DNA from 2 places in the Catenibacterium sp. GCM10023432 genome. Region 2 is predicted to be linked to the other one. Evidence: predicted binding sites of a transcription regulator. Region 2 holds the regulator's gene; the other holds the start of a gene.
What was found. The regulator Rex, encoded in region 2, represses fermentation and respiration genes when NADH is low (regulators of the CRP and FNR family bind a similar motif). The targets are predictions, from matches to a motif close to GTGAANNNNTTCAC.

Region 1 (15,524 bases), on a different contig from region 2:
AATATTGTCTAGTACATGTTCATGCAGATAACGTTTATTGATTGATTTAAGTTGAATCATATTATTCCTCCCTGAGTAATGAGACTATACTTTCTTTCTTAATACGAATAAACGGTGCAGATGCAGAAAGTATGAGTATAAGAAGATAGAGAAAATAGAAAATAACATAGAAATAATAAGGAGAGGCAAGGCAGGTAAAATGGAAATATTCCTCAAATGATGTCAATGGAAGAATAGAAAGAATGATTATAAACATCACTATGCTGATAGAGTAAATAAATGTGCCAATAATAAATATTTCTATCTTTGATTCACACTGTAACTGTTTGTATGTTGCACCCATAGAGATTTTTAAAGCTAATGAGCGGCTTCTTTCTAAGTAAAGAGAAGAGAAGACTGTTTTTGTGAGTTCTATCGCCACAATTAAACTGATCATCATATAAGCCAATGCAATTATGCGACCAATAGAAATAAGCGTACCATAACTCATCTTCTTCATATATACATCATTATCTGCTTCATAATTGTTTTCATAACGTTTAATGACTGTTTCAGGATTATTGGTGATAATATCCATCTTGTCATCTCTTATAAGATCTGGATATTTCTTATCTATATCATGATGAAAACAGACAAATTGATCCTGATAAAAATTATCTTCTATTACTCCTACTACTTTATATGTGTCATCTTCTAATAGATGACATGTGAATTGTGATTTGAGTTTATGAGATAAATTATGTGTAATAATGACTTCATTTGTATGATGAGGAAAACGACCTGAAAGAAGCTTGATATGATTTTTCTTAGCAGGTAAACGAATCAAAAATGCATTCACACCTTTTATATACCCACTTTCTATATCAAAGTGTGGCGTTTCTTTTTCCTTTAAAGAGAGGGATTCCCCATCATGACTTGCTATAGTCACAATATCTTTAAGTGGTGCTTCCATGTAAGATTTTTCTATGGAGGTAGAAAGACCATTTAAACCACTTATAATTACTAGCGAAGTCACAATAACAAGTATCTGAAAGAGTGAAAGAAGTGCTAGTCTCCTTCTTTCTCCTAACACTTCTTTAAAGCTATATCTTAAAGAGAAGTGCTTCTTATGTTGAGGAATCAGAACATCTTTATTTGTATTCCCTTCTTTAACAGTATGTAATGTCTGATTCCTCATCTCTATGAGTATATCTACATATTCATCTAATAGTTCTGTATCATGAGACACAACAATGACCAAACGATCTTCTGAGACTTCCTTTAAGAGTGTCATAACCTCTTTTGCCTGTTTATAATGAAGTGCACCTGTTGGTTCATCGCACAGTAATACAGGTGCATCCTTTAATAGAGCACGAGCAATAGAGACACGTTTCATCTGTCCAATAGAAAGTTCATTAGGACATCTTTTCATAAGTTTATCTATCTTCAATCGTCTAGTGATTTTATCCATCTTCTTCTTATTCAAATCAATCTGACCAAAATAACATCCAGCCATGATGTTTTCTTCTACTGTATAAGAAGGTATCAGATCATTATTCTGTTTAATAAAACCGATCATCTTACAAAACGAGGCATCTATCTCTTTATAATTGAAAGTAATCTTTCCTTCATATTTCAGTAAGCCACATAAACAATAAAGAAGAGTTGATTTCCCACATCCTGAAGGACCTTTAATACCTACTAGCCCCGTATCTGGAAATATATAATTCACATGATCTAATAGACATATATCATAACTCATAGTTAAGTCTTTAAGTTCTAGCATATTCTTTTCTCCTTTTTATGTTATAATGATCCGGGTGATAAAAAATGAATCCTTTTCCATATTCTTTAGATAACAAACGTTATCATACATACAACTATTTTTTAAAAATGAGATATCATAAAAAAGTCGCAAAGGTCTCTTTAGATGCCCATTTTACTTGTCCTAATAGAGATGGGACAAAAGGCTTTGGAGGCTGTATATTCTGTTCTGAGAAAGGATCTGGAGACTTTATTCTAGATAGCGATTCTCTTTTAGAACAGTTTAAAACAGGTTCTGAAGTGATGAAAAGAAAGTGGCCTGAAGCTATCTTTATTCCTTACTTCCAGGCATATACAAATACCTATGCTTCTTTAGATCAGTTAAAGAAGATCTATGAACCATTTATTGGTATGAAGGATGTTGTTGGTATTGCGATTGCGACACGTGCAGACTGCCTCACTGAAGAAATATGTGCTTATTTAGAAGAATTATCTAAGAAAACGGATGTCTATATAGAATTAGGCTTACAGACTATTCATGATACTACCGCAAAAGAAATCAATCGTTGTCATTCATATCAGGAATTCTTAGATGGACTCTCTATGTTAAGAAGACATCATTTAGAAGTCTGTGTGCATATCATTAATGGTTTACCTAATGAAACAATAGAGATGATGTTGGAGACTGCAAAAGCGGTAGGAAAACTAGATATTCAAGGTATTAAGATTCACAATCTCTATGTCACACAAAATAGTCGTCTATATAAGCTCTATTATCCTTTTAAGATGTTAGAAAGAGATGAATATATTTCTTTAGTTGCAAGACAATTAGAATATATTCCAAGTCATGTAGTCGTAGAAAGACTGACTGGAGATGCACCATTAGAAGAATTAGTAGCTCCTTTATGGTCTATTAAGAAAACAACAATTCTTAATGATATCGATAAATATATGAAAGCACACGATATTATGCAGGGCGATCTTGTATCTCTCAAATAATATATACGAAAGAAAAGAAAGAATTACTTAAGAACACAAAAAAAATCTGGCCAAAAGCCAGATTTCTTTTTATTATTCTTCTGTTTCAAGAAGACCGTATCCACCATCTCTACGTTTATAGACAACACATACTGTATTAGTTTCGATGTCTTTATAAACGAAGAATGAATGACCAATGAGTTCCATCTGCATGATAGCTTCTTCCATGTCCATTGGTTTAGGATTAATTGTTTTTGCCTTAACGACAACGTCTTCTTCTTCAGGTTCTTCAAGAGCTTCTAAAGTGTTAATGTTGAAAGCGAGTTTATTATTCTTTGACTTTCTACTTAACTTTGTCTTGTACTTTCTGATCTGTCTTTCTAGTTTATCGATAACTAAATCGATTGCTTCATATAGATCATCACTTGTTTCTTCTGCACGAAGAAGAACATACTCTGTAGGAATTGTAACTTCAATTTTCTGACCAAATGGGTAAGTTCTAATTAAAACCTTAGCCTCCACATCTTGTCCCATGATGAAGTACTTGTCGAGCAATGCTAGTTTTTTAATAATCTTGTCCTCAATAGCATCTGTAATTGTAACGTTTTTACCTCTGACAATAACTTTCATAATTAATTCCTCCTTTACAATTCTTTCTATATCTATATTATACATAAAAAAAAACTAAAAAAACACTCTTGACATAAAATATAAAAAAAGAAGACGTTAATGTCTTCTTAAGCTAAGTATTTCTTTAAGTCTTCTACTTTATTTAATTTTTCCCATGGGAATTCAACATCAGTACGACCAAAATGTCCATAAGCAGCTGTTGGACCATAGATTGGATTTAATAAATCTAATGTATTGATGATACCCTGAGGAGTTAAATCAAATTCTTTCTTGATTGCATCTAAGATGACTTCATCAGCTACCTTACCAGTACCATAAGTATCAACATGCACACTTGTAGGATCCTTTATACCAATTGCATAAGATAACTGGATTTCAATACGATCACATAATCCTGCTGCAACAATGTTCTTAGCAATATAACGAGTGATATAAGCTGCACTTCTATCTACCTTTGATGGGTCTTTACCAGAGAATGCGCCTCCACCATGTCTTGCCATTCCTCCATAAGTATCAACGATAATCTTACGTCCAGTTAAACCAGTATCACCATGAGGACCACCAATAACGAATCTTCCTGTTGGATTGATGAATACCTTGTAGTCTTCATTCATATGATGCTTTCTTACAACTTCTTTCATGATTTTTTCTTTAATGAATGTCTTGAATTCTTCTTCATTGAAATCTGGATCATGCTGGATTGACATAAGAATTGTATCAACCTTAGGATTGTTTTCATCTGTATAATCAATAGTAACCTGTGATTTCATATCAGGTCTTGCATGCTTGAATGTACCATTATGTCTTAATTCACTTGCGTAACGTACTAATTCATGAGCCATAGAGATTGGTAAAGGCATATATGTTTCAGTTTCATTTGTTGCATAACCAAACATGATACCCTGGTCACCTGCACCACCTACTTCTACATTTGTACCTAATGCGATATCACTAGACTGTGTATCCATTACTACCTTGATTTCACAAGTATCTGCATCAATACCTAAATCTTCAGCAGTATAGCCGATTCTTCTCATCACATCACGAGCCACTGCTTCATAATCTACTTTCGCATTCGTTGTAATTTCTCCACCAATAACTAATAAATTAGTAGTTGCAAAACATTCACAAGCTACACGTGAATATTTGTCCTGTCTTAAGCATTCATCTAAGATTGCATCACTAATCTGATCACAAAGCTTATCTGGATGTCCTTCTGATACAGATTCTGATGTAAATAAGTTCTTTTCCATTTTCTTCTTTTCCTCCTGTAATAAAAAAGCTCTCCTCAAAGAGGAAAGCGTAGTAATCTGCTTCCTCTTATTGTTCAAGTAATACTTGCTTGGTCAAGGCACCTTCTATATAAGGGTTGCCACCACTTTAAAACGATCCTCATCTGTGTGGTTCTGAATAAGAGTATAAAAATATTTAATTAAATTGCCTGTACTTCAATAACGCCTGGGACTTCTTCTATTAAAATCTGTTCAACACCATCTTTAATAGTAGAATCTAACATCATGCATCCTGCACATGCACCAAGCATATGTACATAAACAATGCCGTCTTTGAAATCAACGAATTCTAAGTCTCCACCATCTCTTTGTAGATAGGGTCTCAACTTATGAATGACTTCCTTAATGGCTTCAATCTTTTCTTCCATGATTTCACCTCGCTTCTGCTTGACCATTATAACACACAAAATAAAAAAGAAAAGTGATATGCCCTATAGAATCACTAAAAAACATACTTATTTATTAGACAATTTTGATAGATTGCACATTTTTAAGCATAATTCGCTATTTTTATAAAGTAAATGAACTCTGAACATGATAAAAGAACCCCTGAGGGTTCTTCAATGTTATTCATCGCCCATATTCTTAATATAATCCAATACAAAGTCAACTACCCACGACCTAAAGGTCATGGGCTTGTAACTGCCCAGTCGTACTAACGGTTTACACCTCCGACCTTTAACCCCAATAGATATTGCTATCTAAAGTGGCGTTACATCATAGGGTGGTTGACAGCACCCTTTGTAGCAGAGTTTACTCTGTTACAACTGTATTAGGTACTTGGCTATCTGCAAGATAGTCTATTCCCATACGATACAGATTCATAGCTCCAATGCGGTCATCATTAGATTTATAGCCACATTTTTTGCAGGTAAACAGATGTATCTTCTTATTGCGGTTAGACTTTTCAACATGTCCACAGCAAGGGCAGCACTGGCTTGTATAGCGAGGGTCTACCTTAATAACAGAAGACTGATTCTGTTTTGCTTTGTAGATTATTTTCTGCTCAAGGTCATAGAAAGACCATGATACAGAAACGTAACGATCTTTTGTCTTAACACGTTCTGTAGCATTACGAATGCCTGACAAATCTTCCAATACAAAGAGAGTGTGCTTTGGATTGTTTTCAACGAGTGCCTTCGATACCCGATGGTTAATATCCTGCATCCAACGGTTTTCTCGCTGACCGATAGCTTTACCACTAACAAATCCAGACTTATGTTTACTGTCATAAGTTGCAACAACAAAGTTAATACATCTGTCAATACCTACAACGTTGCAGATGTCAGAAATATTACTTTCTTCAATCTCATAGGTAACTGGTATATGCAGATAGTATTTGCCATGCTTACTTACAAGCTTGGCAGTACCAAACTTATAAATCGTATGATCGAAATACTTAGACATTCCATCTGAAAAATAAGATAACTTCACACGACCATTAAGCGTATTGATTGAAAAACGGTTTTGTGTTAAGGAATAATCTCTGTTCCAAACCAAATCATATTGAGGCTTTTTGAACGATGGTTTAATCCACTCATTCTGATTTTCAAGAATGGTCCTATATCTGGCGATAACAGTCTTCAGAACAGACTGAGCCATCTGCGATTTAAGGTTAAACTTTTCTCGTAAAGTAGAATACAAAGCTTTATTAAGTGAAAACTGCTTTAAGTCATGAGTGCGGAATACATAGTCTGAAACATAATTACAGGCATTACGATAAACAGACATAGTCTCATCAAGCAAAAACTTATCTGTTTCAGCTGCGATTATTTGAATTTTAGCTGTAATAGTCATCTGTTCCATAGATGTACTCCTTTCATAGATATTTCGCTATATATATTATATAATATGTATAGTGATAATCGATATTTCGAGGTGAACTGTGAACAATAGATACAATCGTTATAACAGACGAAAATACAGCCTGAAAGTACATATAGTTCTAGTAACCAAATACCGCAAACAACTACTAAAAGACTTTATCGCCGATGATGTTAAACAAGAGATTCTCGATATAGCTAATACTCGTGGCTACGAAATTATTGCGATAGAAACTGACAAAGACCATATACATTTCTTATTAAGTTACGATACATCATATATAGTCTGCGATATTGTCAAAATTGTAAAGCAGGAAACAACATACCACTTATGGCAAAAGTATAGTTCGGTCTTATCAAAACAGTATTGGAAGGAAAAAACATTTTGGTCAGATGGTTATTTTGCTTGTAGCATTGGAGAAGTGACATCAGCAACTATACAAAAATATGTTGAAAGCCAGGGATAATAGATACGATTTACGAGGCTCCTCCCGCCACCTATTAGCAGTGGGTTTCCGCCTATGACAAACGGAAGGATTTATTTATGAATATCAATAATGAATGACAAAGAGTACGACAATCATCCATCCAACAGACATATGAACATGTCTGCATACTGCAGTATCCCATATCCCAGCTTCAAACTTATAGTTACTTACAATAGTTGGAACTTGTGTGAGTATATAGAGTAATACAGCAACCAAGATATATAATATTTTTTTCTTCATATGTTTCTCCTCTACTATGTTAGCATGCGCTAACTATACCATACTCACCTTTTTGTAAAGTATATTATAATAAATACAAATTATTTATCTTTTTCACATTAAAGAATTATTATTATCTATTCTTTTATCACCATTATAATTATGCTATAATGCAGTTGATTGGAGGCGTGCAATGGAACATCAAGTTCATGTAGGTGACATTGTTGATGTGACCATTACTGGTATTCAACCATATGGTGCATTTGCTTTATTGCCTGATGGAAGCAGCGGATTAATTCATATATCAGAAATATCTGATGGATTTGTTCGTGACGTAAATCAATTTGTCTTTTATGGAGAACAGGTTAAGGTAAAAGTCATTGATATAGATAGCGTCCATCACCAGGCAAGGCTTTCTTTAAAAGCAGTCGCGAAAAAGAGACGTTTTCGCAAAAGAAAGTCAATCGTGGAAACACCTAAGGGTTTTAATCCACTAAGAGAAATGATGCCTCGATGGATCAGTCGAGGAATCGCAAAGGAGGAAGATGTATGATCAACGTTGATTTAAGTAAAGCTAAATTAACAGAAAGCATGGAATCATATAAGGACAGAGTCGCAGAAGTTCATGATATGATCCACAACAAAACAGGAGCAGGTAACGACTTTTTAGGATGGGTTGACTTACCTACTAACTACAACAAGACTGAAGTAGAAAACATTAAGAAAAAAGCTACAGAATTATCTGAAGAAATTGATGTTTTATTAGTTTGTGGTATCGGTGGTTCTTACTTAGGCGCAAGAGCTGCTATTGAAGCAATCAATGGTCTTTACCCAACAAACAAGGTTCAGATCATCTATATTGGTAATACATTCTCTGCTACTTATTTAGCACAGGTTAAGAACTATGTAAAAGATAAAGAATTCGGTATTAATGTAATTTCTAAGTCTGGTACAACTACTGAAACTTCAGTTGCTTTCAGAATCTTCAAAGAATTACTTGAAGAAACTAAGGGTAAAGAAGTAGCTCAGAGAAGAATTGTTGCTACTACAGATGCTCATAAAGGTGCATTAAAGACTTTATCTGACCAGGAAGGTTATACAGAATTCGTAGTTCCTGATGATATTGGTGGACGTTATTCTGTATTAACTGCAGTAGGATTATTCCCTATCGCAATGGCTGGTATCGATGTTGATGCAATGTTAAAGGGTGCTAAAGATGCACAGGATAAATACAACAATCCAGATCTTCTTACAAACGATGCTTATCAGTATGGTGTTGCAAGACAGATGTTATTAAAGGCTGGTTACCCAGCTGAAATGTTTGTAACTTATAACTTACAGTTACAGCAGACTGCTGAATGGTGGAAACAGTTATTTGGTGAATCTGAAGGTAAGGAAGGAAAAGGTATCTTACCTACAAGTGGTACTTTCTCAACTGACCTTCATTCATTAGGACAGTTCATCCAGGAAGGTTCTAAAGTTTTATTCGAAACTGTATTAAAGATCAAAGAACCTCAGATGAACTTAGAAATCCCTAGTGATGCAGATAACTTAGATGGTTTGAACTATTTAGCTGGTAAGACAGTTGATTATGTTAACCAGAAAGCATGTGAAGGTACTATTGATGCCCATGTAAATGTTGGTAACGTACCTAACATTCAGATCACTCTTGATCATGTTGATGCATATAGCTTCGGTTATATGGTATACTTCTTCGAAAAGGCTTGTGCAATGAGCGTTTACCTATTAGGTGTTAACCCATTCAATCAGCCAGGTGTTGAAGTTTATAAGAAGAATATGTTCAAGCTTTTAGGTAAGCCTGGATATTAATAAGAAATCCCGCAATCGCGGGATTTTTTTGTACAATGTGATGAGTTTGTAAGAAATTGTGATGTTTTTCACAAAGTGTACTGGATAATCTCTTTTTAATCAGTATAATAAAAGCGAGATGATGTTAAAAAGATAGTAGTGAGGCAGAAGAAATTGTTCTTCTGTTTTCATTTTACTAGAGAGGAGACAAACATGAAGAACATTACTATTATGGGTGGCGGCGTTCTGGGATCACAGATTGCATTCCAGGCAGCATATTGTGGTTTTGATGTAACAATCTGGTTAAGAAGTGAAGGCAGTATAGGGCGTACACAGCCTAAGCTTGATTCTATCAAGCAGTCTTATATTGATGCAATCAATCTCATGGATATTGATAAATCTATCAATACATGGTGTATGGGTATTGCAGGCTATGATGATTTTGATAAGGAGAACTGCCTAGAAAAGGTAGAACGTGCTTATTCTACAATCAAGCTAGAGCTTGATATGAAAACAGCAGTTAAAGATGCTGATTTAGTCATTGAATCTATGACAGAAAATATGGAAGCTAAGAAGGATGTCTATACAAAGATGGCTCCCCTACTTCCTGATAAAACAATTCTAGTTACTAATTCTTCTACTATGCTTCCTAGTAAATTAGCTAAGTTTACTGGTAGACCTGATAAGTTCCTTGCATTACACTTTGCAAATACGATTTGGAAGAATAATATGACAGAAGTTATGATGCAGGATAAGACAAATAAAGCATGCTTTGATGAAGTCATGAAGTTTGCAAAAGAGATTAGAATGATTCCATTGCCTGTCAATAAAGAAAAGTCTGGTTACCTACTCAATTCTATGTTGATTCCATTATTATTCTCAGGTATGGATTTAATGGTCAATGGTATCTCTGATCCTGAAAGTATTGATAAAGCATGGACTTTAGGTACTGGTGCACCTAAAGGACCATTCCAGATTCTTGATACAGTAGGATTAAAGACTGCCTATGAGATTGTAGGCATGTATGTAAAGATTCCTGGTTTCCTAGCACCTTATAATTTTAAAGGTATGCATAAGATGTTGAAGTCTTATATTGATCAAGGAAAACTAGGATATAGTACTGGTGAAGGATTCTATAAGTACAAAAAATAAGTAACTAAGCTAAATAAATGCCAGGAGTTTATACACCTGGCATTTATTTTTACATCGTATTTATTCAAAGTGATTTTCTCTAAATCAGCAAATACTTTTTTTATCAAGTGCTACTGCATCCTCAGAGATTTCCTGTTCAGATTCAAAGATTGCTTTGTCATTGCGTTTTGATTTGCTAATTCAGCGTTCCTATTAAAAAAATAGTTTACAGGTACAAAAAAAGTCAATCCGAAGATTGACTAATTCATAAATTGGAGCGGGTGATGGGAATCGAACCCACGTAGTCAGCTTGGAAGGCTGAAGTTCTACCATTGAACTACACCCGCATAGGATGGTGACTCGCAGGGGATTTGAACCCCTGACCCTCTGATTAAAAGTCAGATGCTCTGCCATCTGAGCTAGCGAGTCATAAAAAGATGGCTGGGATAACTGGATTCGAACCAGTGAAATGACAGAGTCAAAGTCTGTTGCCTTACCCCTTGGCTATATCCCAATAAAGATGGTGGGGAGGGACGGATTCGAACCATCGAACTCGTAGAGAACTGAGTTACAGTCAGCCGCGTTTAGCCACTTCGCTACCTCCCCACTGGTGCCGACTAGAGGAATTGAACCCCCAACCTACTGATTACAAGTCAGTTGCTCTACCAATTGAGCTAAGTCGGCAAATATTGAGCTATAAAATAAAATGGTGGAGGTTAACGGGCTCGAACCGCTGACCCTCTGCTTGTAAGGCAGATGCTCTCCCAACTGAGCTAAACCTCCGCTGCGGCTACTATATTATCATCATATTTATTCTAAGTCAACAGAAAATAGAAACTTTTTTGTAGTTTTGTATATAGGTATATTTGATTAAATGACGCTTTTTTTAATTTTTATTGATTTCTTCAAGTTTTTTTCTATTTTATTTGCTTTTTGTTATAGAAACGATTACAATTTAACTGTACCAGATAGCAGGTACATTTTAAAGGCTCTTGTTTAAGGCCGCTCTCAATGACACATACATTTGCTTTCCTTATTCAAGAGCTTTTATTGTGTCATGGGAGCATTTTTTTATTTGACAAATACTCTAATAGAGACTATATTCATTTAAAGCAGAGAGGTGATAGTATGCAAAGATTCACATTTGATGATGAAGATGACTCTATTCAAAAAGCCAAGAGAGTAAATTCTATTCAACAGAAAGAGAACGAGCCAGAAGTCAAAGAGGTAGTCAAAACGAAAGTGAAACATAAGAAATCACATTCTTTACCTAAACGTACTAAAACGAAGGTAAAGTATAAAGAGAAATCACATCCTGTGATGACTTTCATTAAGAATTTCATATTATTAGTATTACTTGCAATTATATTAGTGGCACTTGCGTTTGGTATACGTTTTTATTTAGATAACCCAGAAACAGTGAAACAGTGGTTCTGGCAAGGATATCGTTATTTATTCAGATAGAAAAAGAGGTCCTGATGGGACCTCTATTTGTTTACCTGAATGATGAAGAAATAAGCCATTGTCTTACCTCTAGGCACATCATAATGTTCTATGAGTGTAAGATAGTCTGAATTAAGTCTTAAATTCTTCTCTACAAGAGATATTTCAGTTGTATAGATAAATACATACCCTTCTGGTAAAACGTGTCTATGGATACGTTTAAAGAAGTTATCATAGATATTCTTTAAAGCACGTGTATCTTTCATCTGTGCATAAGTAGGCATATCAGTAAATATTTCATCAAACATTTCATTATTCACAAAACGGTTGGCATCTTTATTTACAAAGTGGATTGGCTGATTAGCCGCAATCGCATTTTTCTTAGCTGCTTCTAAGCCTTCTCCATAAATATCTAATCCCATAGCAAACTTAACTGGTTTAGCCATACATCTTTCAATAAGTGTAACACCACTACCACAGAATGGATCTAATACACGAGAATGCATACCCATATAAGGTTTAGCCACTTCCATAAGTGTTGCTGCTACATAAGGCTGCATTGAGTTAGAAATGATTTCACGTCTATAATTAAAGCGTGGATTGTCCAATGAACTCAACTTTAAATAAACATTAACTGTCCCAGGCCTTAATTCTCTAATTAATAATTCAATATCATAATCAGATGTCACATTCTGAAGATATGAAGGCATCTCTTCAATAAGTTCTTTTACTATATCATTGATGACAGCTGATTTCTTTTCTCTCATCTGATCAACTAAACGATAATAAAAACATCCTTCAGCATCATATAAACGATGAAGTACATCCACTAAGTTACTTGACGCAATACGTTTACCAATAAGAGTTCCATCCTGAGGAAGTCCTGAACAGCCTGATAACGGGAAAATCATCTCTCTATAATTGCGTAAGCCTAGAAGATCATAAATAGCCTTTGTACGGACTAATACACCCTGTCCGACTGGTTTATAACGTAAATGTTTCACCTGTTCAAAGAGTGTATATTGATAATAAGGAAGTGTTGTAAGAATAACATCGACTTCTTTATGCAATAAACGGATTGATTTCTTCTTATGATAAGAATATGAACGAATCATCGGATTTAATACTTTTAATTGTGCTTTGATATGCTTGCTGTCTACCACCTCAGAATTCATGAGTTCATTCTGTATTTCCTGTAATTCCTTAATATAACGCTTACAGTCATAACGACTCATTCCTTTTAAATAAGCATCCTTCACAAAGTCCTTTTTTTCATTCTTATAAGCATCTAAAAGAACAGATGCCATCAAAGGATTCTTTGTATAGCCTAATAATAGTGCCGCATTCTTTCTTACCTTAGGATCTTCATGAGTTAAACAATCACATAGTTTTTCTACAATAGGACCTTCTAATGTATCAGTTGATGTCATTGAACCTTTTAATTTTATTAGATTTTGACGCAGATCAGTGTCTGCGAGAATATTCTTCACAACATTTTTTTCCATATAAAACACCTCATAATCATATCTATTATATCAAATTCATCCATTTGTTACTATAAAAAAAGTGTCTTAGAAGACACCTTTTTGTGTAATTATGTAATTAAGTGATACATCAAGTGGATGAGGATGAGTATTTTCTACTTCCTGGAAATCAAATGCCAGACCAATAGTTATAGCCTCGGTCTTTTTTAAACAGCGATCATAGAAGCCACGACCATAGCCAATACGATTATGATTCTTATCGAACATCAGCAATGGTACTACAATCACATCTAAATCCTTAACATCCATATGTTCATTAGTAGAAGGTTCCAATATATGAAAAGCCCCTTCTTTTAAATCATCCATACTATATATTCTCTGGAAATCCAGTTCTTCTCCTACACATTTCGGTACATAGATTTCCTTTCCTAACATATATTTCTCAATCAAATGAAGCGTATCCACTTCATGGCGATATGACATATAAAAGCCAATTCTTTTCGCATTCTTAAATGCAGGCATTTCTTCTAGATAAGAGGCAATTCTTTTTGAATAAGAAAGAAACGTCTCTTCTTCCAAAGCGAGACGTTTCTTAATCATCTGTTTTCTATCCAATAGCATCTTCTGACATATCAAGCTTAATAAGCTGATTTAATTCAACAGCATATTCCATAGGTAGTTCTCTGCTGAATGGTTCAATGAAGCCCATGACAATCATTTCTGTTGCCTGTGCTTTAGTGAGACCTCTGCTCATTAAGTAGAAGAGCTGATCTTCTGATACTTTAGATACAGTGGCTTCATGTTCAATAATAGAATCATTATTGGCCATGATATTTGTAGGTACTGTATCACTTGTAGAAATCTTATCTAGAATTAATGTATCACATTCTACCTTACTCTTACAGTCACAAGCATTCTTGTTATGACGGACAAGTCCTCTATAGTTTGTCTTACCACCATTTCTCGCAATAGATTTAGAAATAATCTGACTTGATGTATGAGGTGCTGCATGAATCATCTTAGCCCCAGAATCAATAATCTGACCTTTATCCCCTACTGCAATAGTAATAACTGTGCCCTTGGCTCTTTCTCCTGCAAGAACGCAGCAAGGATATTTCATAGTTACAAGTGAACCGATATTACCATCCACCCATTCCATGGATCCACCTTCCATAACTTTAGCACGCTGTGTTACTAGGTTATAGATATTCTTAGACCAGTTCTGGATTGTTGTATAACGACAATGTGCATTCTTGCCGACAATAATTTCTACAACACCAGCATGAAGTGAATCTTTAGAATATGAAGGTGCTGTACATCCTTCTACATAATGGATATCGGATCCTTCATCTACAATAATTAAAGTTCTTTCAAACTGTGCCATACGTTCAGAATTGATTCTAAAATATGACTGTAATGGCTTATCTAATTTAGTATGAGGTGGAACATAAATAAATGATCCTCCTGACCAGACAGCCCCATTTAATGCAGAGAACTTGTTGTCATAATATGGAATAACAGTATCAAAATACTTTTTGAAGATTTCTGGATATTGTTTTAATCCAGAATCGATATCCAAGAAGATAACACCCTTCTCTTTGACTTCTTCAAGCATATTATGATAAACAACTTCAGATTCATATTGAGCACTTGCCCCTGCTAAGAACTTCTGTTCTGCTTCAGGAATACCCAAACGATCAAATGTATTCTTGATTGTTTCTGGTACTTCTTCCCATTTATCTGTTTTGGTATCTGATGGACGATTATAATATGTATAATCGTCAAAATCCATCTTAGATAAATCAACACCCCACTTAGGCATCGGCATCTTTAAGAACTGTTTTAATGACTTGATACGATATTCAGTCATCCATTCTGGTTCTTCTTTAATGGCTGATATTTCTCTAACGATATCTTCATTTAACCCTTTAGGTGTCTTGAAGACAGATACATCCTCATCGGGATGATCTTCTATCACTTCAGCTTGTGGAATATTAAGATTCTCAATAGCCATCTCTATTCCTCGCTTCCTTCTAATAATTTTAAGAATCCAGTCCAGCCTAAAGTCGCACACTTAATACGATTGGCCTGCTTATGCGTATTCTTAAACGCAATTGCTTCTTCAAGAAGTTCTGGATCATATTCTTTTTCGTAAATCATATGCATATAGTTATCCACAATATGCGCTGCTTCTTCTTTTGTCTTTCCTTTAACTAGTTCAGTCATGATAGAAGTAGATGCTGTACAGATGGCACATGCTTCACCATCAAAACGCACATCTTCCACGACATCACCATTAAACTTAGCCTGGACATCAATATCATCAATACATGTACTTGAATCCATATTGACTTTCTGATATGAATCATCATCTACAAGTCCATGGTTTCTAGGATTCTGATAATGGTCCATAATAATTTCTCTCATGATCATTGGATCATCCAAAGAATGCATCAAGGAAATCATCTCCTTTCTTACATGCTT
Region 2 (15,524 bases):
TGTGGCTATGAAGCAGGATGTCTGGGATATTCTTTATATCATGAATTAAAAGAGAAAGGTGTGGAATGTGTTATCCTGGCTCCAACAACCATGAAAACTGAAAAAGGTGGAAGAAAACTCAAGAATGATTATCGTGATGCCAAGATGATTGCGGAATGTTTGGCTTATGGTGGATATTCTGCTGTACATGTTCCTACTGAACTTGATAATTCAGTAAAAGAGTTTATTCGTATGAGAGATGATATAAAAGAAAACTTAAAAAGCATTAAGCAACAAATAATTGCGTTTTTGACACGCAATGGTAAACAATTCAATGGAAAAAGTTACTGGACAAGAAAACATATTGATTGGATAAATACAATTTCTTTTAGTGAACCATTACTTCAAGATACCTTAAAAGAATATATGATTGAATATAATCATTTATGTGATCGTGTAGAGACTTTGGATAAACAAATTGAAGAAGTATCATTAAAAGAGGAATATGTAGAAAAAGTGCAACAGCTACAATGTTTAATTGGTATTAAAACGCATACTGCACTATCTTTGATCGTGGAAACAAGTGATTTCAATCGTTTTAAAAAAGGAAACATATATTCGGCATATTTAGGCTTGATTCCTGGAGATGACTCATCAGGAGGTCATGTAAATAAGCTTGGAATCACCAAAGCGGGGAATAATCACTTAAGAAAACTACTGGTTGAAGCAGCACAAGGTTATACACGAGGGAAAGTGGGATTTAAATCAAAAGATTTGAAAGCGAGACAGGAAAAATGCAGCAGTGAAGTAGTAGCATACGCGGATAAAGCCAATGAAAGATTGAGAAGAAAATACTATCGAATGATTTTGCGAGGTAAAAAATATAATGTAGCTAAAACAGCTATCGCAAGAGAACTTGCATGCTTTATATGGGGTATTATGACAGATCATATTGATTTATGTAGTTGATTATAAAAGGACTTAAACTTATTAGACAACATTTTTGATTGTCGTTAATAAAATTAATATTTAGTAACAAAAAAGAATCGAGGCTATTGGACAGGAAATCTCTATAAGAAGATGGTTAAAGTTATTCAAGACTAATCTATGTAGACACTTTTTATTCCAAAGATTTGATTCACGACCATAGACAAAGAAACTTGCGGCGAAACCATTGACCTGAGGTAACCAATCCACGTATAACAGAGTGGCCAACCGCCGATAAATCTGTATAGAAGTTTCTTGTCCTATGTCCTTGATTTAAAAAACAGAATAAAATGAAAAAACGGAAAAAACGAAAATCAAAGAAATGTGTTATTTCCACTTGACAATCGTCATTTCATAACAGATTGGAATTATTCTGGTTATGCCCAGGTGAACAATAAAGGAACTTACTATAAAGTAGTGAATGGTAAACGTGTTTAGAAGAGTGCTTAGGCACTCAATGGTATTAAGTTAAGCGACTAAATACCAAAAACCTCTTTGATTTTAAAATCAGAGAGGCTTTTTTATTTTTCACCAAGTTTAAGAAAAATATTGCTACTAGATTATCAAATTTAGCTTAACATCAGATTTTCTAATTCTTAAGAAACTGGAAAAGTATACATTCAAGATAAAGGAAATGGCATCTGTGATTCTTAGAACGATTGTGGATACAGAAATCTTCAATATCTAAATTGTATGAGCTATGCCCATTTCAATTCAGGAAGCATATTACGAGTATTGTTATGGGATTTTTTTGAATAAGTTAACCTCAAGCAAAAATTTACTTAAAAAGAGCGATTAAATATAAAAATAAGTAAAAAAGTCCTCCAGGTGTATGAATACCTGGAGGACATTTTTGTTAGTCTTTATAGAAAACTGAAGTAGTTTCTTATAAGTTTAATAATTCTTTTGTATCTCTAGCAATAACTAATTCTTCATCAGTTGGTACTACAAATACCTTGATCTTAGATTCAGGTGCAGAAATTAATCTTTCGCCATGACCTTCTACATTAGCCTTATCATCTAATACGATGCCCAATGCTTCTTTTACTAGATCAATAATTGCTTCTCTTGCAATAAAGCTGTTTTCACCAATACCAGCAGTGAATGAAATTGCATCAACATGTCCAAGTTCTACAAAATAAGAACCAATATAATCAGCAACACGTTTTCTAAACATATCAAAAGCTAATTTTGCTCTTTGGTTACCTGCATCCTTTGCATCAATGATATCTCTCATATCACCAGATACACCAGATACACCTAATAAACCAGATTCCTTATTTAACATTTTGAATACAGTCTTCATATCATATCCAAGATTTTCAATTAAGTGGTCTACAACTGATGCATCAATATCACCGGAACGAGTTGCCATCATGACACCAGCAAGAGGTGTAAGACCCATAGAAGTATCAATAGACTTACCGTCTTTTACAGCACAAAGTGAAGCCCCAGCACCTAAATGACATACAATGATATTAGCATGTTCAGGATTACCTAATAATTCCTGAGTACGCTTTGAAACATAGTAATGAGAAGTACCATGTGCACCATATTTTCTAATCTTGTTTTCTTCATAGAACTTATATGGGATAGGGTAAACTGCATTTTCAGGCTTAATAGAGTGATGGAATGCTGTATCAAATACTACAACAGCACCTGCAGTAGGAATAGCTTCCTTAAATGCATTGATACCGATAATATGTGCAGGGTTATGAAGTGGTGCAAGTGGTGATAATTCATCAATCTTAGCGATCACATCATCATCTACAACACAAGAACTATCGAAATAAGGACCACCCTGTACGACACGATGACCAATACCTTTGATTTCATCTAAACGTTCAACAATCTTTTTTTCAATTAATGTATCAAGTAATACCTGTACAGCTTCCTTGTGAGTAGGAACTGCAAAAATCTTCTTGTCTTTAGTACCATTGTACTTGATAGTGAAGATTGAATCTTCCATACCGATTCTTTCGATAATACCAGAAGTGATAACACTTTCAGTATCCATTTCAAATAACTGGAATTTCAATGAAGAACTTCCACAGTTAACTGCTAAAACTTTTGACATGCTTATATCCTCCTAAACACCCCTATTATAAACAGAAACCCCTAACATTTCTACTATAAATTTAGATTACGTGACAAAAAGAATATTCTGTAATATAATTATTACTGCCAGGGGCGCATTTATTGCTGAGATAGGTGAAAGCCTTGACCCTTAGCATCTGATCTGGGTAATACCAGCGTAGAGAGGCCGCACTTTTTTAATGACTTCTTTGCGTCATTTTAGTCATTGGAAAGGGGAGATTATAAAATGAATAAGAAGACATTATCCACTAGAGCAATTGCTTATGTTGCGTTATTTATTGCTATGCAGTTAGTTCTAGAAGTACTATTTAAGGTGATTCCAGGACAGCCACAGGGTGGTTCTATTACTTTAAGTTTATTACCAATCGTACTTGCAAGTTATTTAATGGGTGCACAATATGGAATTATTGTCGGTGTTGGTGCCACTGCTATGCAGTTTGTATTAGGTCTTGCTTCATATTATGGACCTTGGTCTGTTGTATTAGACTATCTTGTACCATTATCAGCACTTGGTATTGCAGGTTTTATTCCTAATTTTAAATTAGGCAAGACTGAAGTTTATACAGGTATTTTTGTAGGAATGATCCTTAAGTTCATTTCACATTTATTATCTGGTGCTGTATTATTTGTAAGTTATGCACCTAAGAACATGAATCCTTGGGTTTATTCATTCTTATACAACATTGGTTATAATGTAGGTACACTTATTTTAACTTATGTAGTGTTTGCACTTATTTATCCAAAACTTCAGAAAGCATTTAAGGCTATTTAACAGTGGGAAACCACTGTTATTTTTTATTTTGAACAGAAAACGATAACTTAAAAAGGCTTTATTTAGCAAAAAACAGGTGAGGTTTATGTACATTTCACCTGTTTTTTGCTATTATATTCGATAGGTTGAAAGAGGTTTGATTATGAAGAATTCATTAGTGGGGCAGGATGTGCTCATCCATTGCTATAAACATGACGGTAAGCCACATCGTACGTGGTCACGCTGTAAAATATTAGAAGAAACAGATCGCCATTTTATCGGTATAAATAATAATACATTAGTTACAGAATCAGATGGTCGTTCCTGGGTCACTAAAGAACCAGCTATCTGTTATTTTCCTAAGGATAGATGGTATAATGTAATTTGTATGATCCGTAGTGATGGTATCTATTATTATTGTAATATTGCCTCTCCTATATTATATGATGGAGAAGCACTTAAGTATATTGATTATGACCTTGATTTAAAGGTATGGCCTGGCTATCGTTATAAAGTACTAGATGAAGGTGAATATGCGGCTCATCGTATTAAATATCAATATTCAGATGAATTAGATGAGATATTCCATGAACAGCTCAATCGTTTGATTGTGATGACGATGAATGCATCTGGTCCTTTTCGTGCAGGATTTGCCCAGGAGTGGTATAATAAGTATCAGCAGATGATGAAAAATAGAGGAACTAAAAATGATAAACTTAAAAAATGAAGCTGAAATGATTGCTTTTGGTAAACGTATAGGAGAAACAATCTTTCCCCATTCTATTATCACATTAACAGGGGATCTAGGGTCTGGTAAGACTACATTCACAAAAGGAATTGGACAGGGACTTGAAATCAAGAAGATCATCAATTCTCCTACTTTTACTATTGTGAAGGTTTATTCTGGACGTATGACCCTTTATCATTTTGATGCATATCGCCTAGAAGGGGCAGATGATGATTTGGGATTTGAAGAGATGTTTGAAGATGATGGCTTATGTGTGATTGAATGGCCACAGTTTATTGAAGACATTATTCCAGAAGAAAGATTAGAAATAGAAATAATAAAGAATGAAGATGAAACACGTTCTTTAAAGCTTCATCCTATTGGTGAAAAGTATGAGAACTATGTGAGGGAGGTTACACATGATTAGTTTAGTGATGGATACATCAAATAGTTATTTAGCTGTAGGCTTATTTAAGGATAATATGTGTCTAGAAGCCTTCCAGGAAAAAGGTTCTAGAAGACAATCAGAAAAAGCAATTCCTTCATTAAAGGAAGTACTTGATCGTCATCATATTGCATTAAAGGATGTGAATGAGATGATTATTACATCAGGACCTGGCTCTTATACAGGTGTCAGAGTTGCAATGACTATCGCAAAGACACTTGCTGCAGTGTCTGATGTAAGAATTAAATCTGTGAGTTCGTTAGCCGCTTATGCAGGTATGAATCAGGCACTAAGTGTTATTGATGCAAGAGGACACAAGGTCTTTGTTGGTGTTTATGAAAATGGTCTTCCTTTAATTAAGGAACAGGTCATGACTTTAGAAGATTTTACCCTATTACGTGCTGAATATGAAGACTTTGAACTTGTAGGTGAAGTAGGCTGTCTTGGGTTAGATGAAAAAGAATGTGATCTTTGTGCTAATATTTATGCATTAGGACAGATGGCTGATCCAATCAAGAATGTTGATCTATTAGTACCAACTTATATTAAAGATGTTGAGGCTAAAAAAGCATGTTATTAAGAGAAATGCAGGAAGATGATCTTGATGAGATTGAAAGACTAGAAGGGTTATTATTTACCCCTGCCTGGTCTAAAGAAGATTTTCTTCATGAACTAAAAACAAATGATTATGCCCATTACTATGTTCTTGTAGATGACAAAATTGTTGGTTATGCAGGATTCTGGTATGCTTATGAAAACTGTGAACTAACTACAATTGGTATTGATCCAAATTATCAAGGAAAAGGCTTTTCTAAGTTATTGATGGATTATGGATTAAAAGAAGGACATAATAAGGGGTGTATTAATTATAGTTTAGAAGTGCGTGTATCAAATGAACGTGCGATTTGTTTATATAAGAAGTATGGCTATGAGATATGTGCTATACGTAAAGATTATTATGCAGACCATGAGGATGCTTATCTCATGGTAAGAAAGGAGGAAAAATAATGGCTGTTATTCTAGCTATTGAATCAAGCTGTGATGAAATGAGTGTTGCAATCTTAAAGGATGGAAAAGATTTATTAAGTCATGTTGTTGCATCACAGATTGATATCCATAAACAATATGGTGGGGTTGTTCCTGAAATTGCCAGCCGTAAACATGTTGAATGTGTCAGCACTGTTTTAAAGGAAGCATTAAGACAGGCAGAAATCTCTTTAGAGGAGATTGATGCAATTGCAGTCACAAAAGGACCAGGACTTGTAGGTTCTTTGCATGTTGGTATGCAGGAAGCCAAGACATTGGCTATTTATTTAAACAAACCACTTATTGGTGTACATCATATTGCGGGGCATATTTATGCTAATGAACTAGTGAATGATATTGAATATCCTGCAATGGCTCTTGTTGTTTCAGGAGGACATACAGAACTTGTTTATATGAAAAAGGAATTCTCTTTTGAAGTCATTGGTACAACATTTGATGATGCAATTGGTGAAGCCTATGACAAGGTAGGACGTGTTCTACATCTTCCATATCCTGGAGGACCTGTTTTAGATAAAATGGCGCATGAGGGAACTCATAGCTATACACTTCCAAAACCACTTGATGATGGAAGCTATAACTTCAGCTTCAGTGGCTTAAAGAGCGCTGTCATCAACTTAAAGCATAATGCAGACCAAAGAGGAGAGGAAATCAATGGCAATGACTTAGCCTGCTCATTCCAGGATGTGGCTATGGATACGATTACTTCTAAAGCCCTAGCTGCTGCTCATGATCTTGGTGTAAAGCAGATTATTGTAGCAGGTGGTGTGAGTGCGAACAAAGGTCTCAGAGAAAAAATGAGTACAAGTGATATTCCTGTTATTTTTCCACCAATGAAGTATTGTACAGATAATGCAGCAATGATTGCATCTGCTGCAAGTATCATGTATAAATACAATATGTTTGCCCCTTTGGACTTGTCTGTTAAGCCAGATTATGACTTAGAGGCGGAAAGTGTAGGAGACAACTATGAGTAATGAAAAGAAACAGAAAATTTCACGTGCGACGATGACACGTTTTCCTGTTTATTTGAAGGCTTTAAGAGTTATGGGACATAAAGGCAAAGAGAACTTCTTATCGAGTGAACTTGCGGAAGTTACTCATATCCAGGATACGACTATCCGTCGTGACTTTGGCTTTTTGCCTCAGAAGAATACACTGGGCAAACGAGGTTATGGTTATGATACAAAAGAGATGATTGAAACACTCAGTGACTTTTTAGGTTTAGGACTTGATGAACCAATTATTTTGATTGGTGTAGGTAACTTGGGATCAGCTATTTTGAAATATAACCGCTGGAAATACACAGTTGGACAGATTGTCTGTGCTTATGATAAGGATGCTAATATTGAAGGCGAACGTTTTGGTGTCAAGATTCATAAGAGTGATGATTTGGAAAAAACATTCCCTAAGGACTGTAAGATTGCGATTCTTGCGATTTCTGATAATGTTCAGGAAATGGTGGATCGTTTAGTGGCATTAGGGATTAAAGGCATTGTAGACTTCACCCACTCTCATTTTATTGTGCCTCAGGGAGTAGAGGTACAGAATGTGGATGTCGTTGTAGCAATACAAGAATTAGAATTAAAGATGAAATCAAATACAAAGGAGTAAGAAGGATGTTTGAATTTATGACAGTAAGAGAACTTTATGAAATCTGTCGTGCAGATAATGCTGTAGAAACAGATAACGTAGAGTATGTTGAATTAGAAGGATGGGTAAGAACAAATAGAGATAGTGGTAAACTAGGATTCATCGCATTAAATGATGGTTCTTATTTTAGAAATTGTCAGGTTGTTTATTTAGAAGAAAAATTAAAGAACTTTGATGAAGTTTCACATATCGCAACTGGTTCAGCTATTCATGTATTAGGTAAGTTAAAATTAACACCTGATGCAAAGCAGCCATTTGAAGTAGAAGCCACTGAAATTATTCTTGAAGGGGACTGTGATAGTGATTACCCATTACAGAAGAAGAGACACTCTTTTGAATTTATGAGAGAAATCCCTCATTTAAGACCAAGAGCAAATTCATTCTATGCTATCTTCAGATTAAGATCTGTATTATCTATGGCTATTCATGAATTCTTCCAGGATCAGGGATTCGTCTATGTACATACACCAATCATCACATCTAATGATGGTGAAGGTGCTGGAGAAATGTTTAGAGTAACAACTATTGATGATACTGATTTCTCTAAGGATTTCTTTGAAAAAGAAGCCTACTTAACAGTAACAGGACAGTTACATGTAGAAGCATTCGCTATGGCATTTAGAGATGTTTATACTTTTGGACCAGCATTCAGAGCTGAAAACTCAAATACATCAAGACATGCGAGTGAATTCTGGATGGTAGAACCAGAAATCGCATTTGCAGACCTCGAAGATGATATGTGTTTAATTGAAGAAATGGTTAAATACTGTATTCAGTACTGCCTAGATAATGCTCCAGAAGAAATGAAATTCTTTGAACAGATGGTTGACCATGACTGTATCAACCGTATCACAAAGGTTAGAGATTCTCACTTTGCACGTATGACTTATACAGAAGCTATTGATCATTTATTAAAGGCTGATGTGAAGTTTGATAACAAGGTTGAATGGGGTATTGATTTAAATGCTGAACATGAACGTTATATCTGTGAAGAAGTTGTAGGTGGTCCTGTATTCTTAACAGATTATCCAAAAGAAATCAAAGCATTCTATATGCGTTTAAATGATGACAACAAGACAGTTGCAGCATGTGACTTATTAGTACCTGGCATCGGTGAATTAGTTGGTGGTTCACAGAGAGAAGAACGTTATGACGTTCTTGAAAAGCTAATGGATGAAAAGGGCATGAATAAAGAGACACTACAGTGGTATATGGATTTACGCCGCTTTGGTGGATGTAAGCATGCTGGATTCGGTTTAGGTTTTGACCGTTTCTTAATGTATTTAACTGGTATGGCTAACATTAGAGATGTAGAACCATTCCCACGTACACCACGTAACTTGAAATTCTAAAAGACCACATATGTGGTCTTTTTTCTTAAAGGAAGTAATATTATGGATGAATTTAATGGCATCAATACTTTTTTTAATATGATTTACCATAATGACCGTGCTTTTTCTCGTGCTTTATTGAATTATCAGTCTTTTAATGATTATCGACAGTGGTTAAGAAATCATCACATAGAATTTAAAGAACTTGATATGATTGATGAGTATTCATTCAGTATGATTTGTCCTGATATGACAATTAAAGATGTATCCATGCTGACACATACCAATTTACAAGAAGGTTTACAACGTATTCGTTCTTTCTTTAAAGATAAGACTTTCTTGTTTCTTATTCCTGGTACAAATAAAGAAATTGAAAACTATTCTTTTACAGGAGTGGATTATATCTTTACAATAAGCAAACCTTTTAAGCAGGAAGACTTGTCTTTCTTAGACCCATTTCCTGGACTACTTGAAGCTTTATTTTATGCAGATGAATGGCCTGGAGGACTCATATTTAATTCTAAACATGCAGCCTTTTACCCATTGCATAGTAATTCCCAGTCAAAGGCATTACAGAAAAAGATTGATGAGAAGACAATGTTTAATAAAGAAGGACATTCTTCTTTTATTTACCATCTATCTGATTTACATCTAGGACCTAAAAAGAAACTTAAGGCAGTTTCTAATCTCTTAGATTCTATGGATGAATGTGATCAATATGCACATAGTCCTCATAGTAAACAGGTCTTTATTACAGGTGATCTCATGAATTCTCCTAATACAAAGAATATGTATCAGGCCAATAGCTTTATGACAATGATTAGAAAGAGATATAAGGCAGATATCACTTTTGTGTTAGGTAACCATGATATGATAGTAAAAGGCTTAAGTATTGGTGGAAGACAACGTACAAAAGTCATAGCCTATTTACTAGGTGAAAAGATCAAGGTTATAGAAAAAGATAAGATTATACTTGTAAAGATAGATTCTAATGCTGGTGGTAACTTAGCTAGAGGAATGATCACAAGAAGACAATTAGACCAAATAGACTCAGAACTTGCAGGAATAGAAAATCTAGAAGATTATACGATTGTGGTCTTACTACACCATCATGTATTTAAAGTCTCTAAGTCGGACTTCTTAAAAATACGATGGCGTGAAAAATCTATATTTGGAAGTATATTGGATAAATCTAAAGCACTTGTAGATGCTAATATGTTTGCAACATGGCTTCAACAACGTCATATTAAATATGTCCTTCATGGTCATAAGCATGTCCCTTATTTCATGAATAAAAATGGTACATACTATATCTCAGCAGGAAGTGCAACAGGTGGTTTAAAAGAAAGTGAAAGTCATTATTATTCTTATAATGTATTACGATATGATTATATGGATAAGAAGATGAAAACATGTCTGATTTTCTATGATGATAACAAGAAAGCAGAAAGGAAACGTGTTGAAGTATATTTAATGGAGGAAGATAAATGAAATTAGTTGATAAAATGAAAGATGAACGCTTAGGGATTGCGATTTTATATAATTTCTCTAAGGGATATGAAAAACCAGTTCCTATGGAACTATATGATATTGTATTACCTTTTATCTATCATGATGCATTTAGAAAAGAAATTCTCAAGCATGATACATTAAAAGATGTCATTGAAGCATCTATTGAAGCAGATCCACACTTTAAAGAAGTGATTCTTGAAGCAATTAATGATGATGAAGGCATTACCTCTAAAGCATTAGGGATGGCCATGATGGGTGGAATGCTGACTTATGAGATGATTGATGGAAAAGTTTGCGGTAAATTACATGAAGCTGAAGTTTTAGACTTTAACGAATGTATTATTTTTGGTAAGATGATGCAGGACCATACAAAAGAAGAAATTCTTGGTTTGTTACATCAGGAACTTCGTATTGTCTTCTTGCAGGTAGAAACATTAGGGAAGGATGTTAACACACATATCTTTGATGATCTTGGAAGAGTGACTTATCATGAAAATGTAGACCAGTTAGATGTTATTTCTCTTTGTAAGGATGCAGATATCGTTATTACAAATAAGAATCTGTTTAGAAAAGTAGAAATTGACCGCTGTCCATATCTTAAGATGATTGCGGTAACAGCCACTGGCACAAACAATGTAGATTTAGATTATGCAAAAGAAAAGGGAATCCGAGTAGCCAACGTAAAAGGATATTCTACTGAAGCTGTTGCTCAGCTTACTCTTGCATTATGTCTAGAACTTATTGAACATACATCACGCTATGATAGTTATGTAAAATCACAGCAATATGAAAAGGATAAGGTCTTCTCATTCTTTGGTTATTCATTCCATGAACTATCTACTATGACTTGGGGAATTGTTGGTCTAGGCGCAATCGGTCAGCGCGTTGCACGTATTGCGGAAGCATTAGGATGTCAGGTGCAGTATTATTCTACAACTGGACATCATCAGGATGAACACTTCAAGCAGGTGGATTTTGATACATTACTTAAAACAAGTGACATTATTTCTATTCATTCACCTCTTACAAAAGAGACAGAACATTTATTTGATGCAGAAGCTTTCAAGAAGATGAAAGATACAGCCTACCTCATCAATGTAGGACGAGGTCCTATTATCGATGAAGAAGCACTAAGTGATGCATTAAATAATAACCTTATTGCAGGAGCAGGTTTAGATGTATTTGAAAAAGAACCACTTCCTTCAACAAGCCCTTTATATAGTGTTGATCCTCAAAAGGTCGTTTTCACACCACATGTTGCATGGGGTTCAGTAGAAGCAAGACATCGTTTGATTTTTGAAGTACGTGAAAACATTATCGCTTTTATTAAAGGTGAGGACCGTAATAACTGTTAAAAAGGAAAAGGAGGAGCCTATAAGAAGGCAAGTGTACGGTCAGAGATGATCGGAATTAACGTCTGTGGACTAGCGATAGGTTGAAACAGAAACATTTGTTTATTGTAGCATTTAAAAAAATGATTCAAATTATTATTGTATGTATTTTAGTATTACTTGGTATTTACTGTTTTAAGGTTTATCCATTAGAAAGAAGAAATACCAAAAAGCTCGCATTTAGTGCTTTGATTATTATCATCACATTGATTCTAAAGAGACTTACTATTATGGTACCGTTATTTGGTGCTGAAAGCTTAAAGATTGGTTTTGAATATATTCCAGTTATGTTGGCAGGTATTATTCTTTCACCTAGCTATGCTTATCTCATTGGTTTAATTACTGATTTACTTGGTTTAGTGATTTCTCCAACAGGATTCCCATTCTTTGGATTTACACTCAATCAGGTATTGATTGGTTTGATTCCATCACTTATTGCTGTAAAAGTAAAGAATGTAGATGGAAAACGATTTGGTAAAGTTGTATGTCTCATGATTGCATTATTTGGTGGAGCAGGATCGCTTTTTGTTGCTTTACAAAAAACAATCTCTATTGGTAAAGTCACTTATACATTAACATCTTTGCAAAAAGGTGTTATGATTGGACTCTGCCTTATTGCCTCTATAGGTTTTATTCTTTTTATGTTGAAACGCACAAAGAATATGAAAGACAATGATGTGTCATTATTTGGTACTTGGCTATTAAGTGTTATTTTAGTAGAACTTGCAATTACATTCTGCTTAACACCTTTCTGGCTACAGATTATGTATGGCATTCCATTTGTGGTATCTGTAAGTATTCGAGTGATTAAGGCATGCTTTATTATCCCATTAGAAATCATTATTGGATTCCCATTATTGAAACAGATGGATAAATTATATAAATAGGAGTAAGGATATGGAATACCAGGTCACTGTAGACCAGTTTACTGGGCCGCTCGATCTCTTGCTTCATCTAATAAAAGAACATGATATGGATCTTCTTGATCTTGATGTAGCGGCGGTATGTGACCAGTATCTCGCTTATATTCAAACTATGGATCCTTCTCTCTTAGAAGCTGTCTCTGAATATTTAGTCATGGCAGCCTGGCTTATTGAAATGAAAAGTAAATTACTTCTTCCTAAGCCAGAAATAGATGAAGAAGATGATTATGAAGCAGAAAGAAAGAGAATGATTGAAAGACTGATTGAAAAGAACCGCATTAATGGTATCTTAGAAGCTTTTGAAGCCTCTTATGATAAACGTCAGACAATGCATTCTAAAATACCTTCAGCATTAGAAGAATATCTTCCTAGTGGTGAAGAAACTATTCCTGAGGGAATGGAAGTTTATGATTTGATCAAGGCGATGCAGAGAGTAATGCAAAGACGTGCTCTATTGCATCCTCTTGAATCTAAAATTGCACGTGTAGAAATATCTATTGATGAAAGAACAGAACAGATCAGAAGTTATTTCTTGCGTCATAAAGGTAAAACTGTTGATTTTGAAGACTTGTTTGATGAAGGAGACCGCTATTTTGCGATAGTGACATTCCTTTCTATTCTTGTCTTAGTGAAAAACAGTGAGTTATTGATTGCTCAAAGTGGTAATTTTGAAAAGATTTATTTGAAAGGAACAGACTATGGACAATAATGAGTATTTATCAGTCATAGAAGGTATGCTTTATATCTATGGTGATGAAGGCATTACAATTAAAGATATTGCGGATACATTAGAAATCACTAAGAAGGAAGCTTACGAACTGATGGATGAATTACTCTCTCTTTATGCTTCTAAAACAGTTAAGGGTGTAGATATATGTGATTTTGGTGGGACTTATAAGATGGTGACATTATCACAGCATGATGTCTATTATAAGAAGATGATGACTACAAGTGGTAGAAAACTATCTAAGTCTGCGTTAGAAACATTGGCTATTGTTGCTTATTATCAGCCTGTTACTAGAATTCGTATTGAAGAAATACGTGGTGTAGGCTGTGAATCAATGATTCGTAAGCTTTTAGCACAAGCCCTTATTAAGGAAGTAGGTCGTGAGGATTCACCAGGGAAACCTGTTTTATATGGCGTCACTGATGAATTCATGGATGCTTTTAACTTAAAAAGCTTGGATGAATTACCAGAACTTAAAGAAATCGAATCTGAATTTGATGAAGAAGATATCTTCAATACAAAATATCAGGAAAAGGTAGAAGAAAAGCCAGAAACGAATTAGTTTCTGACTTTTTTTATGACTGACATTCTTTTAATAGTTTTAAACGACGTTTATAATATTCAATCTTTTCTTTAACCTGTTTCTTTACAGCCACAGAAGTTGATTCTGCAAGAGAAATGGTACCAAGCATGATCATCAGTGTCACGATTGGCATTCCAAATAAGAATAACTTAGAATGACTAATAAAGAAAAGGATTCCTAATACGACAATACTTATTAATGCATATCTTAATGTACGCATACCTAAGCAGTAGCTATATATTTCTGCTCTCACATTTTCGTAGGAGTTCTCCAAGAAAGTAATAACTTCCTCACAGCTTTCTACATCAAGTGAAGCATCATCAATATTTGTTTCTATTTCAATGTGAAATGCCATAGTTCTACCTCCAATTCTCTATCATTATATCATTGAATTATAAAAAGAAAAGACATATACTTAAGAATGATTTTATATTATAGTGGTAAACACACAGAAATGAGGGAAATACAGTGCATATTTGGGGACATTTTAAAACAATTACAAGACATAAGATATTGGTAGGCAAGCTATGCTTTAAAGTACATTTATATAAGCAGGGCTTATTACATGACTTATCTAAATATTCTCCAAGTGAATTTATTACAGGTATTAAGTATTATAAGGGAACATATTCTCCTAATAGCGCTGAAAGAAATGAGAAAGGCTACTCAACAGCCTGGCTTCATCATAAAGGCCGTAATAAGCATCATTGGGAATACTGGGTGGATTTTACAAGAAAGGGTCAGGTTCCTGCTAAAATGCCTTACAATTATGTGCTAGAGATGTTCTGTGATAGAGTTGCAGCAAGCAAGATTTATGAAGGAAAGAATTATACAGATGCCTTTCCTTTACAATACTATGAATTAGGACAATATTCTTATATATTACATCCTGAAACACGTGCCTTAATTCGTTTCATGCTTGTTTATTTAAAAGATCATGGACTAGATGATACAATTAAAATGCTAAATAGACATCATGATTATGATGAATATTTTGTTGAATTTAAGGACGATTTCATGTAGATTAGTTAATGGAAAAGAAAGGGTGGAACAATGGAAGAAAGGTTACAAAAAGTGATTGCACAGAGTGGTTATACTTCACGTCGTAAAGCAGAAGAACTCATCCAGCAAGGTAAAGTGACAGTGAATGGTGAAGTCGTAACAGTACTTGGTACTAAGGTCACTAAGAAAGATACAATCTGTGTCAATGGAAAACTTATTAATAAAGAAGATAAAGTATATTATTTATTCTATAAACCAGAAAAATGCGTGTGTACTATGAGTGATGAACATGATCGTACATGTGTAGCTGATTATTTTGCAGATAGTAATGAAAGAGTTTATCCAGTAGGAAGACTTGACTATGATACAACA

Region 1: ACFOZZ_RS04895 (3-hydroxyacyl-CoA dehydrogenase) is a predicted target of Rex. The motif match lies at 9,062-9,075, and genes of this name have one in related genera.

Annotation. Positions count from the first base shown of each region.
Region 1 is NZ_JBHSEB010000034.1:51,175-66,698, forward strand. It holds gene ACFOZZ_RS04840 (ATP-binding cassette domain-containing protein) at 1-60, opposite strand, end outside; gene ACFOZZ_RS04845 (ATP-binding cassette domain-containing protein) at 62-1,765, opposite strand; gene ACFOZZ_RS04850 (TIGR01212 family radical SAM protein) at 1,810-2,742, shown strand; gene hpf (ribosome hibernation-promoting factor, HPF/YfiA family) at 2,815-3,351, opposite strand; gene metK (methionine adenosyltransferase) at 3,459-4,604, opposite strand; gene ACFOZZ_RS04865 (NifU family protein) at 4,784-5,011, opposite strand; gene ACFOZZ_RS04870 (RNA-guided endonuclease TnpB family protein) at 5,397-6,449, opposite strand; gene tnpA (IS200/IS605 family transposase) at 6,529-6,933, shown strand; gene ACFOZZ_RS04880 (hypothetical protein) at 7,018-7,194, opposite strand; gene ACFOZZ_RS04885 (CvfD/Ygs/GSP13 family RNA-binding post-transcriptional regulator) at 7,367-7,726, shown strand; gene ACFOZZ_RS04890 (glucose-6-phosphate isomerase) at 7,723-9,003, shown strand; gene ACFOZZ_RS04895 (3-hydroxyacyl-CoA dehydrogenase) at 9,196-10,134, shown strand; tRNA gene ACFOZZ_RS04900 (tRNA-Gly) at 10,387-10,460, opposite strand; tRNA gene ACFOZZ_RS04905 (tRNA-Lys) at 10,467-10,542, opposite strand; tRNA gene ACFOZZ_RS04910 (tRNA-Gln) at 10,552-10,627, opposite strand; tRNA gene ACFOZZ_RS04915 (tRNA-Tyr) at 10,635-10,719, opposite strand; tRNA gene ACFOZZ_RS04920 (tRNA-Thr) at 10,722-10,797, opposite strand; tRNA gene ACFOZZ_RS04925 (tRNA-Val) at 10,821-10,896, opposite strand; gene ACFOZZ_RS04930 (hypothetical protein) at 11,242-11,577, shown strand; gene ACFOZZ_RS04935 (HEAT repeat domain-containing protein) at 11,601-13,061, opposite strand; gene ACFOZZ_RS04940 (5-formyltetrahydrofolate cyclo-ligase) at 13,128-13,655, opposite strand; gene sufB (Fe-S cluster assembly protein SufB) at 13,648-15,054, opposite strand; gene sufU (Fe-S cluster assembly sulfur transfer protein SufU) at 15,057-15,494, opposite strand; gene ACFOZZ_RS04955 (aminotransferase class V-fold PLP-dependent enzyme) at 15,478-15,524, opposite strand, start outside.
Region 2 is NZ_JBHSEB010000086.1:535-16,058, forward strand. It holds gene ACFOZZ_RS11105 (IS110 family transposase) at 1-948, shown strand, start outside; gene ACFOZZ_RS11110 (acetate/propionate family kinase) at 1,853-3,043, opposite strand; TPP riboswitch at 3,143-3,244, shown strand; gene ACFOZZ_RS11115 (energy-coupled thiamine transporter ThiT) at 3,290-3,835, shown strand; gene ACFOZZ_RS11120 (DUF402 domain-containing protein) at 3,978-4,541, shown strand; gene tsaE (tRNA (adenosine(37)-N6)-threonylcarbamoyltransferase complex ATPase subunit type 1 TsaE) at 4,522-4,968, shown strand; gene tsaB (tRNA (adenosine(37)-N6)-threonylcarbamoyltransferase complex dimerization subunit type 1 TsaB) at 4,961-5,566, shown strand; gene rimI (ribosomal protein S18-alanine N-acetyltransferase) at 5,557-5,994, shown strand; gene tsaD (tRNA (adenosine(37)-N6)-threonylcarbamoyltransferase complex transferase subunit TsaD) at 5,994-7,007, shown strand; gene ACFOZZ_RS11145 (redox-sensing transcriptional repressor Rex) at 7,000-7,644, shown strand; gene asnS (asparagine--tRNA ligase) at 7,650-9,035, shown strand; gene ACFOZZ_RS11155 (metallophosphoesterase family protein) at 9,078-10,505, shown strand; gene ACFOZZ_RS11160 (NAD(P)-dependent oxidoreductase) at 10,502-11,881, shown strand; gene ACFOZZ_RS11165 (folate family ECF transporter S component) at 12,001-12,804, shown strand; gene ACFOZZ_RS11170 (segregation and condensation protein A) at 12,815-13,549, shown strand; gene scpB (SMC-Scp complex subunit ScpB) at 13,539-14,129, shown strand; gene ACFOZZ_RS11180 (hypothetical protein) at 14,143-14,505, opposite strand; gene ACFOZZ_RS11185 (DUF5662 family protein) at 14,619-15,173, shown strand; gene ACFOZZ_RS11190 (pseudouridine synthase) at 15,204-15,524, shown strand, end outside.